DNA from 3 places in the Paenibacillus dendritiformis genome. Region 2 is predicted to be linked to each of the others. Evidence: riboswitches for the same ligand, from Rfam matches in the RefSeq annotation. Region 2 holds a riboswitch; each other region holds the start of a gene.
What was found. Region 2 has a riboswitch for cyclic di-AMP ahead of L6439_RS28135 (resuscitation-promoting factor). Riboswitches for the same ligand answer to the same signal wherever they lie in the genome.
Positions count from the first base shown of each region.

Region 1 (3,273 bases), 3.1 Mb from region 2:
ACGAAGAGCGAAGCGAGGTAGACATCGTTGAAAGTCATCAAATCCGTACTGGTCTTTCTATTGAGCCTGCTGCTGCTGGCCGGCTGCGGTCTGGACAGCAAGCCGTCCGCCATTCCGGATTCGGGCAAGCAGGAGCTGACCGGCTTCGAAGAGGTTGCGAGCTATATCAAGGCGCACAAGCAATTGCCGGATAACTTCATCACCAAGGAGGAAGCGAGGAGGTTGGGCTGGGATGCCCGCCAAGGCAATCTGCACGAGGCAGCTCCAGGCAAAAGCATCGGCGGCGACATATTTCGCAACCGGGAAGGGAAGCTGCCCAAGAAAAAGGGCAGAATCTGGTATGAAGCGGATATCAACTATACGAAGGGCCATCGTGGAAAGGACAGAATTGTGTTTTCCAACGACGGACTGATCTATAAGACCGAAGACCACTATGAGACGTTCGAACCGATAGAATGAGAAAGGGGGACGCTCCGTGCGCAATGTCGTCTTGGAGGGGAGCTCCATCGAGAGCAAGGAACAGCTCCATGCGTTCCTGCAGGAAGCGCTGGAATTGCCGGAGCATTACGGCCGCAACCTGGATGCGCTCTGGGATTGTCTGACCGGGTATGTCGAGCTGCCGCTAACGGTCACCTGGCTCGATTATGAGGCAAGCGAGCAAAGATTGGGCGAGTACGGCCGCAAGCTGCTGGAGTTGTTCGAGGAGGCGGCCGAGGACATCGAAGGATTTTCGTTTGTCGTCACAGCTTGAATAGACGGACGGAAGGGCCGTGGGCCGTCCAAACAGATAAAGAAACCGTTTCTGGACCAGATGGAGGCATCGCCGCAACCATTTGTGAGGAGACGGTTTTTTTGTGCATTTCGGGAGCCGGGAGCGGTCCAATGAAGCCCGATGTTCCCGCGAAGAGAGGACGCTCTCCCGCCGAAGTAGGATAACCGCGAAAACACGAGCTGCAGCGAGGCAGGCCAAGAAAGGGCCGTTTGTAAGCGCCGCCGTTTCTTTTAATCTTGCCAAAAAGGAGTTTTTCTGCCTTTCCGCTTCCTTTACAAAGCGTGGAGGCAAGCGTAATATACGATTCATGAATTTCAAATATTTTCATTTTACAATCGCTGAGTTTCCGCAAGGAAAGCGGGGGAACCAACGGTGCGGCCTGATCGGTGTGAGAGCCGATCAGCGGCACATGGGGTGAATCCTGAGCGCGGCGCCTAGGGCCGCATCACTCAGGTAGGGCGACTCTCACCGCCCGAATCCGACAGCTAACCTCGTAAGCGTTGTTGAGTGCGGCATTCCGCCACCTGCGGCTGCTGCGCTCATGAGGGGGAGGATGATGAACTTGTGACCATTGCGGCCGCAGGGGGTTCCTCTGCGGTCTTTTTTCATGCCAATTGCACATGATTGTCTGTATCGCTGAATCCCTGCATGGCAGGGAGCGGGGGAACCAACCGGATGTCTGCGGACATTCATGGGGTGAATCCCGGGGCATGCGAAGGCGCGGATGATGCGCCATGTCCCGAGGTAGGGCGACTCTCTCGCCCGAATCCGACAGCTAACCTCGTAAGCGTACCGAGAGAGGCAACGAACGTCGTGAAAGACACGGTTATATTTGCTGTGCCTGGAAGCCGCGAGAAGAGTTCCTCTTGTTGCCGGCTTCTTTTTGTTGCTGTCTCCGGACGAAGAATCGGAGGAGAGAAGAAATGGATCAACAGGAAGTCGTACTGGTGTCTGCGCCCAATGCCGCAGGCGAAGCGTTCGTCAAGCTGCTGCTGGAGAAGGACATTCCCTTCGCCGCCCTGGCGAACAACCGTAGTGAGCTTAAGCGGATGCGCGCTCTTGGCGCTCGCCATCTGATTCTGCTCCATACGTCCGATGAGAAAACATGGGTCATCCCGCAGCTGGCCGTCGGCAAAATCTTTTTATTCGAACGAAGCTTGAATCTGTGCTGCCGTTACCTGCAAATCTGCCGGAGCTGGACGTCGAAGCCGATTTATGTCATCACGGCAAATCAAAATCCGCGGCTTATCTACCGCGGGCTGGGCGCGAACTATGTCATTTACACCTCGAGCCGGAATTATTCGTTCCTGGTAACGGACGAACCGGCCGCTTATTCGTAAGGAGGTATCCGCATGTCTGATCTCGTTATGGCCGTGCTCATTGCTGCGGCATTCGCCCTGTTCTATGGCTTCTTGGCCTGGTGCGGGCGGGTCGTGGATGAAGGAGGAGAGCGCGGATGATTGTCATCGGGATTGTTACTGTTTTTCTCTTCTTATATTTAGGCTATGCTCTGGTTCATCCGGAGAAATTTTGAAGCAATAGAAGGAAATTAAGGGAGGCAAGCTCTATGGACTGGCTGCAAATCGCCGTCGTGCTCCTCGCGCTGTTATTGCTGGTGAAGCCGCTCGGCACTTATATATACGCTGTGTTCTCCAATGAGCCCAATCGCACGGACCGGCTGTTCGGACCGGTGGAGAACGCAATCTACAGATTGGGCGGGCTTGCCCGCCGTCCGGATATGAGCTGGAAAAAATATATGTTCAGCCTGCTTGCCACGAATCTGATGCTCGTCGCGGTTAGCTACGTCATCTTACGGGTCCAGCATCTGCTGCCGCTGAATCCAAACGGAACGGAGCGGATGGAGCACACGCTGGCGTTCAATACGGTCATCAGCTTCATGACCAACACGAATCTGCAGCATTACAGCGGCGAGACGGGATTATCGTATTTCTCGCAAATGGCGGTCATTACGATGATGATGTTCACTTCCGCCGCGACGGGCTTGACGGTGGCGATCGCGTTCATGCGCGGCTTGACGGGCCGGGCCATCGGCAACTTTTTCACCGACTTCGTCAAGGCGCACGTGCGTCTTCTCCTGCCGCTCGCCATCGTGATGGCGTTGGTGCTGGGGGCGCTCAAGGTGCCGCAGACGCTGACTCCGGCGGCGGAAGCGGCGACGCTGGAGGGCGGAACGCAGCATATCGCTGCGGGCCCGGTCGCATCGCTCGTGTCCATTAAGCATCTCGGGACGAACGGCGGCGGCTTCTTCGGCGTCAACTCGTCGCATCCGTTCGAGAATCCGTCTCCGCTCACGAATGTGCTCGAAATCTTGATGATGTGGTGCATTCCCGCCGCGCTTACGTATACATTCGGCCGCTTCGCGTCGAACCGGAAGCAGGGATGGGTTATTTTCAGCGCGATGTCGATTCTGTTCCTGCTATTCCTCAGCCTGGCCTGCTATGCCGAGAGCGCGGGCAATCCCGCATGGAGCGCGCTCGGGG
Region 1 covers NZ_AP025344.1:2,903,190-2,906,462, forward strand. The annotation lists gene L6439_RS12690 (ribonuclease domain-containing protein) at 28-459, shown strand; gene L6439_RS12695 (barstar family protein) at 476-751, shown strand; cyclic di-AMP (ydaO/yuaA leader) riboswitch at 1,099-1,287, shown strand; cyclic di-AMP (ydaO/yuaA leader) riboswitch at 1,397-1,578, shown strand; gene L6439_RS12705 (hypothetical protein) at 1,696-2,112, shown strand; gene kdpF (K(+)-transporting ATPase subunit F) at 2,229-2,306, shown strand; gene kdpA (potassium-transporting ATPase subunit KdpA) at 2,340-3,273, shown strand, end outside.
Region 1: linked by a shared signal. The riboswitch ahead of L6439_RS12705 (hypothetical protein) and the one ahead of L6439_RS28135 (resuscitation-promoting factor) in region 2 are both predicted to bind cyclic di-AMP.

Region 2 (3,273 bases):
CGCCGTATCGTCATCTCGCTGACGGCCGAGCCTCCCGTCTCGATCGTATCGGCTTCCACGGCCCGCTGGATGGCTACGGTATCATCTTTCCCTTCCACTACAATCACTTCTCGAATCACAACTGCTGCTCCTCTCCGTTCCCGCTGCGCCTCTATGTAAAAACACAAAAGAAGAGGGAATTCCCTCTTCTTAGAATGACATAAAACGTTGTATCTTACTATATGTTATAACGCCGCCCTAATTCAATTCCGGCTTCACCGGACCGATAACGTACACCGTGTATCCGTGCTTGCGGCCGAATTTGCGGACGGTGCTGCTGCTGTCGAAGTAGACATCAATGATGTTCCCCTTGACTGCGCCGCCGGTATCTTCGGCGCGGCGGAATCCGATGCCTTCAATGTACACCCACCAGCCGAGCGGTATGACATCCGGATCGACGGCGATGGTGCGGCCTTCGGAGACGATGGCCCCGGATGCCGTCTTCGAGCCTGCAGAGCCCTCCTGTTCGGTATAGGCGGTCAGCTCTACGTTTTTGAGCACTTTTTTATAGTTGAAATCAAGGCTTCCGTTCGACAGGTTCCCCCCGCTGGCGGACAGTACGGCGACTTCCGGCTCTTTTTTGGTGCCGTAAGCAACGATTTGGTTCACTTGTTTCGTCTTTACCTTTTTGTCCACCATTTTGGAATACACGAGCTTGCCGTCCTCGTATACCTTCTCGATCTTCTGGATCACCAGGCCTTCCTGGCCTTTTTGCACCGTCTTCGTCTTGCCCTTCGCCAAGCTCGGATCGGCTTTCTTTACTGTCCGGAACGGAACCTTTACTTTTCGCTCCTCGACATTTTTGCGGACATCGATAATCCGGATGTCCATATTTTCCGATACGGCGGTCTCTTTCTTAGGGATGACCTTATCCTCCGCTTTGACGGGTATATTCAATGCGATCAATGCTTCATTCACTGATTTCTTTGTGGTGTAGTGCGTCGCTTTCTTGCCGGCCATCACGATATTGACCGGCTTGGCGCGCTCGATGATGACCCGATCACCATCGGCGATTTCCGAATCCAACGGCTTCGATACCACATCATGGGCCCCAACGGCTATCGCGTGCTCATCCAAAACATCGCGCAGCATCGATTCCCGGGTTACCAAAGCTTCTTCCCGTCCATCCACATAGACGGACAGGGTCTTCTTGGACGCGCTGTACTGAAATAATACGGCTATCAAGGTAATTACAACCGCCATAACGATGATGACAGAGACGATACGAACATTTTCATGCTTCCATCGCATTGCGAGCGACATGCTGGATGATCGGGGTTCATGGGTTTCGTCTTGAACGAGCTGTCCCACTTCTCGGTCCTCCTTACATAGTCCCGCCGTCGAGTGTTACGCATGATTTCTGGCTGACGCGACTATTTGAAGAATGTTTACGAAGCAACCTTGCGGTTCCTCCGCACCAACACCAGTAACGGTTGTTCCTCACCTCCTGTTTCTTACACCTATGACGTCTTTCTTTTCTTTATTCAAAAAAAGAAGATTTCAAGAAAAAACAAAAGAAGCCTAGTGCAAGAGGCGACTCTTTCATGGCTTCTCATTGAAACCCAAACGTCATCAGTCAAGGACGCACGAGGACCCCTCTCTCCGTACGCTGACGAGGTTAGCTGTCGGGTTCGGGCTGCGAGAGTCGCCCTGTCGCTGCGAACCGGCTCATGGCTCGGCTGCACCGAATTCACCCCAAGGAATCAATCCACGCGTTCAGCCAGGCTATAGATGCCGGCCAACACGCCATTTGGTTCCCCCGCTCTCCACTCAAGGAGATTAAGCGATACTGGTTGGTTGGAACAATATTCAAGTTTTCGTTTCGAACATCTGTGAGAAATCATATCGTGTTTGTAATCACCTTGTAAAGACAGTATCAATTCCGTTTTAAGCGAAAAAGGGTTAAAAAAAAGTAACAATTTCGCATTTTCATAATGGAATCCACTTATTTGGTGGCCTACATCTTTATTTCATCGGTTTTTCATCGCTTTTCATTGTATGTCAAAACATGTCAAAGCATTTTCAGTCGTCATTCTGCAAATTTCTTCAAATTCCATTCCTTTCAATTCAGCCGCCGCTTCAGCAACGAGACGAACATATGCGGACTCATTCCGCTTTCCTCGAAATGGATGCGGCGTTAAATATGGGGAGTCCGTCTCGACCAGCAGGCGGTCATTCGGGATACGGACAAGCACTTCCTTCGGCTGCTTGGCATTCTTGAACGTAATCGGCCCTCCAAATGAGATATAAAACCCCATGTCAAGGCACATTTTAGCCGTCTCCCAGCTTCCGGAGAACGAGTGCATGATGCCGCCGACCTCGCTGGCCTTCTCCTCGCGCAAAATCCGGACGACATCCTCATGTGCCTCGCGGTTATGAATTATAATCGGCAGCTTCAACTCGCGGGCAAGCCCGATTTGTTCCCGGAACACGCGCTGCTGCACATCCTTGGGGGAAGTGTCCCAATGGTAGTCAAGCCCGATCTCCCCGATGGCAACTACCTTCTCATGCTGTGTCAGATCGGCAATCCACTGCATGTCCTCGGGCTTCATCGTGATGGCATCGGTGGGATGCCAGCCCACAGCCGCGTATATAAACTCGTATTTCTCCGCCAAGGCCATCGTCGTCGGAATCGTCTCCCGGTTGAACCCGACGTTTACCATTTTCGTGACTCCCTGCTCATAGGCTCGGGCGATGATCTCCTCCCGGTCGGCGTCAAAGGCTTCATTATCTAAATGGGTGTGCGTATCAAATAGCATTGAAGTCACTCCTTCATAATGATGTATGCTTGTCTTCCCGAATGAATATCCGGCTTGCTGCCGTTCGGGTTCGCTCCCCGCCCTCTTAGATGAAGGGAAAAGCGGTTGTTATCCGGTCTCCCCCGACAGGAACAGCTGCCTCACATCGGCCGGCAGCGCATGCTGAACGGCTTCCAGCTTGTCCTTCGGAAAGTAAATATAATGCTTCCCTCTCCGGATGCCGCTAATCGAGCGGACGATATCCGATTTCTTCGACAGCTCCATGACGCGGCCATACGGATCGAGCAGCAAAATATGCTGCTGCGTCGGTTCATCCCCTACCCGGTACACATCGTACGGATTGTCCGATGGGGAGTCGAACATCAAGTCATACTCCGGATCGAGTCCCGCTTCCGCCCAGACTTGGGACAGGCGGCGCTCCGTCGCTTTATCCAATTGGTCCGTTTCAATATATTTGTATAGTTTACGCTCCATG
Region 2 covers NZ_AP025344.1:6,334,656-6,337,928, reverse strand. The annotation lists gene rnmV (ribonuclease M5) at 1-119, opposite strand, end outside; gene L6439_RS28135 (resuscitation-promoting factor) at 238-1,350, opposite strand; cyclic di-AMP (ydaO/yuaA leader) riboswitch at 1,631-1,835, opposite strand; gene L6439_RS28130 (TatD family hydrolase) at 2,031-2,798, opposite strand; gene L6439_RS28125 (HD domain-containing protein) at 2,907-3,273, opposite strand, start outside.

Region 3 (3,273 bases), 2.7 Mb from region 2:
ACCGAGTGGAACCTGGAGCATCGAATGCAGGGGCATCAGGACTCGCCATTGACCGAGCTTGGTGTCCAACAAGCGATCTGGCTCGGCGAGGCGCTACGGCATGAGCCTCTTGATGCGATATATGCCAGTTCCAGCGGAAGGGCGTACCGGACCGCAGAGCTGATTCGGATGGAACGGGATGTGCCGATTCAGGCCTGCGAGGATCTGAAGGAGATTCACCTTGGCGCCTGGGAAGGACAGACGCAGGCGGCGGTGAAGGAGCGGGATCCGGAGCAATTCGAATTATTTTGGAACAACCCGGCCCGATTCCAGGTTGAAGGCGGCGAGACCTTCCATGAGGTTCAAGAGCGGGCTCTGGCGCGGCTCTTAGGCATCGTGCGCGACCATCCTGGCCAATCCGTCCTGATGGTGACCCATACGGTCGTGGTCAAGCTGCTGATGGCTCACGCGGAGCCGCGCCCTCTGCATCTGCTGTGGGAACTCCCCTACATTCATCCGGCATGTCTGTGCAAGCTGGAGTTCATTGATGGGAACCCCCGCATTTTATTGCACGGAGACACGTCCCATTACCAGGATGGCCATGAAGCGAAAGCTTGGTAGCCGGGGATTGGCATCCATTCGATCAGGCAACCTTAGCGGTAGACGAGGATGTACAGCAGCAGCGAAGTGAGCAGGCTCGGCGCGCCAAGCAGCCATAGCGTAGCGACGAAGCCTATGCCTTGACTGGCGCTGCGCTCTCTGTTGTACTCCGGTTGGCTAAGCCCGTCGGACATCAGGCCGGCGAATCCGCACAGTCCGAGACCAATCCAACCGGTAATGTTGAACCATTGGTACAGGTCATCTTCTATGAGGGCATACACTCCTGCAATGGCGGTGAGGAGCAGTCCCAAAGCAATGCGAATAATCATAGGCACCTCTATCCGAAATTTTGACAGATTTGAAATCTACTATAATATATTTTGGCGATACTTGGAATAAGGGGATGAGGCAGGAATGATTTTTTGATAACAATGAGAGGGGGGAGAACACAGATAATTGCGGAGCAGCGGGGGTTGTAACACGTCAAGGGCTTAGCCAAGGCGGCGGATTCCAACCTTGTTCAAGGTGTCAAAAAGGTTACAATAGGTAACAAAATCTTAATTTAGTGCCATATATTATAGCATGATCTCTCCTACTATTTCGTGTTACGATGTGTACGAATTCGAATCAAGCCGAAGCTCGGAAGAGCGCGGGGGAACCAACTTTTGGGGTGAAGGCGCAGACTTGCGTCAGGGGTGACCTCTTTGACCCGAACCCGACAGCTAACCTCGTAGGCTGCAAAGGGAGAGATGAACGAATGAAGAATACGCTCAAAAAAGTAGCAGTGACCAGCGCCATCGCGCTAGCGCCGGTTCTGGCGGCGGGATCCGCCTTCGCGGCTCCGCAGGCCGACGCGGTGAAAGCGCAAAGCCCGAATTGTTATATGGTAAAAGTAAACGGCGTCAATGTGAAAGCCGTCATCCCGGATCCGGCAAAATCCAGCGACTGGCAAGCTTGGTTGGACAACCTGGTCAAGGAATGGAATAATCAAGGCCATAACGGCAGCAAGCAGCCAGTTGTCAAGCAGCCGACGGTTCAAAATCCAGGCAATTCCGCCAACAAGCCGGAGTCCAAGCCAACGCCTGCTCCAACGAAGCCGGCCCAGCCTGTGCCAAGCACGGAGAATGGCACGGCAGCGGACAAGTCGGATTTCGCGAGCCAAGTGGTGGATTTGGTCAACAAGGAACGGGCCAAAGCCGGCTTGAACCCGCTTCAATCGGATGAGAAGCTGACCAAGGTAGCGATGATCAAGGCGCAAGATATGTATAACAACAATTATTTTGACCATCAATCGCCGACGCTTGGTTCGCCGTTCGATCTGATGAAGTCGCAGGGCGTCCAATACCGCACGGCCGGCGAGAACATCGCCAAAGGACAGCGTACGCCGGAAGAGGTCATGAACGCTTGGATGAACAGCGAAGGGCATCGCCAAAACATTATGAATCCGAACTACACATCGATTGGCGTCGCGTACTACAACGGTGAATGGGTTCAAGAGTTTACCGGCTAACAAGTAAATAGGACATCATGGCAGCGGCATCTGGAGAAGGTGCCGCTGTTTTGCTGCGTACCCGGTTGCCGCCGACTCCGAAGGGGAATCCTATTCCTGATCCTGCAACATCCCGCGCTTGAAGATCGTCAGGTAAAATATAGGAAGATGCATTCATGCATTCATTCCGACATTCGCGAAGGGAGAAGATGGAGATGAAGCAGATTAACAGACTTGCCTGCGGATTGGTTATTGCGGGCATGATGGCGCTTCCGGCCGGAACCCAGGCGGAACCGCGGGCCATAGAGCCCGGCAGCAATGCCATAGAAATGAACGATCTGAGCCGGGCTGATCTGGCGGTCCTGCTGGCCGAGCTCTTCGGACTGGATACGAAGAAGACGAGCACGGCATTCGCGGATGCGGCCGATCACTGGGCCACGGCCCGGGGGGCCATTCCCGCCGTCATCGAAGCGGGACTGATGAAGGGAACGGATGCCGAACATTTCCGGCCCGATCGAACCGTAACCTATCAGGAGATGATCGCTGCGCTTGTACGGGGGTACCAGCTTGACGAGATTGCCGCGCCGGCATTCGATCAGGCGAAGTCATCTTCTTACAAGTGCTCGGCGTGGGCGTCCCGCTATATTCACGCGGCTGTAGCCTTGTCGATCGTCAAAGACGATCTTGACTTCCGTAAGCCAATCTCCGGGCTAACGGCTAAGAAGCTGGCGGATGAGTTCCGGGAGGCCGTCCGGATCTCGCCGCTGGTGTCGAAGCTGGAAGTCGGACGCAGCAAGCAGGGTCAGGCGCTGCTGACGTTCACCGTCACCAACCCGTCGCATGAAGAGCTCCTTCTTGAGTTCAGCTCCTCGCAGCGGTATGACTTCAAGGTGACTGACGCCGCGGGCAGAGTGGTATATCTCGCCTCCAAGGACAAAGTTTATTTAACCGTATTGGGAGAAGAGACGCTGCTCCCCGGGAAATCGCTGACCTACAGCGAGGCTGTGAATCTTCAGGAGGGCCAGACCTATACGGTAGAGTTCTGGCTCGTCACCGAGCCTAAGGCGTACTTGAAGCAGGAGATCCAATTCTAACCGCGAGCACGCGGCCTGAGCCTTCTGTCCGGACATCCGGCATGAAGGCTTTTTGGCGTTGTCTAAGCGGAACGGTTGGAAGCATATTGCCGCCTTCGGGACTTGCTTTTA
Region 3 covers NZ_AP025344.1:2,483,073-2,486,345, forward strand. The annotation lists gene L6439_RS10850 (histidine phosphatase family protein) at 1-600, shown strand, start outside; gene L6439_RS10855 (hypothetical protein) at 633-908, opposite strand; cyclic di-AMP (ydaO/yuaA leader) riboswitch at 1,200-1,331, shown strand; gene L6439_RS10860 (CAP domain-containing protein) at 1,337-2,089, shown strand; gene L6439_RS10865 (BsuPI-related putative proteinase inhibitor) at 2,284-3,162, shown strand.
Region 3: linked by a shared signal. The riboswitch ahead of L6439_RS10860 (CAP domain-containing protein) and the one ahead of L6439_RS28135 (resuscitation-promoting factor) in region 2 are both predicted to bind cyclic di-AMP.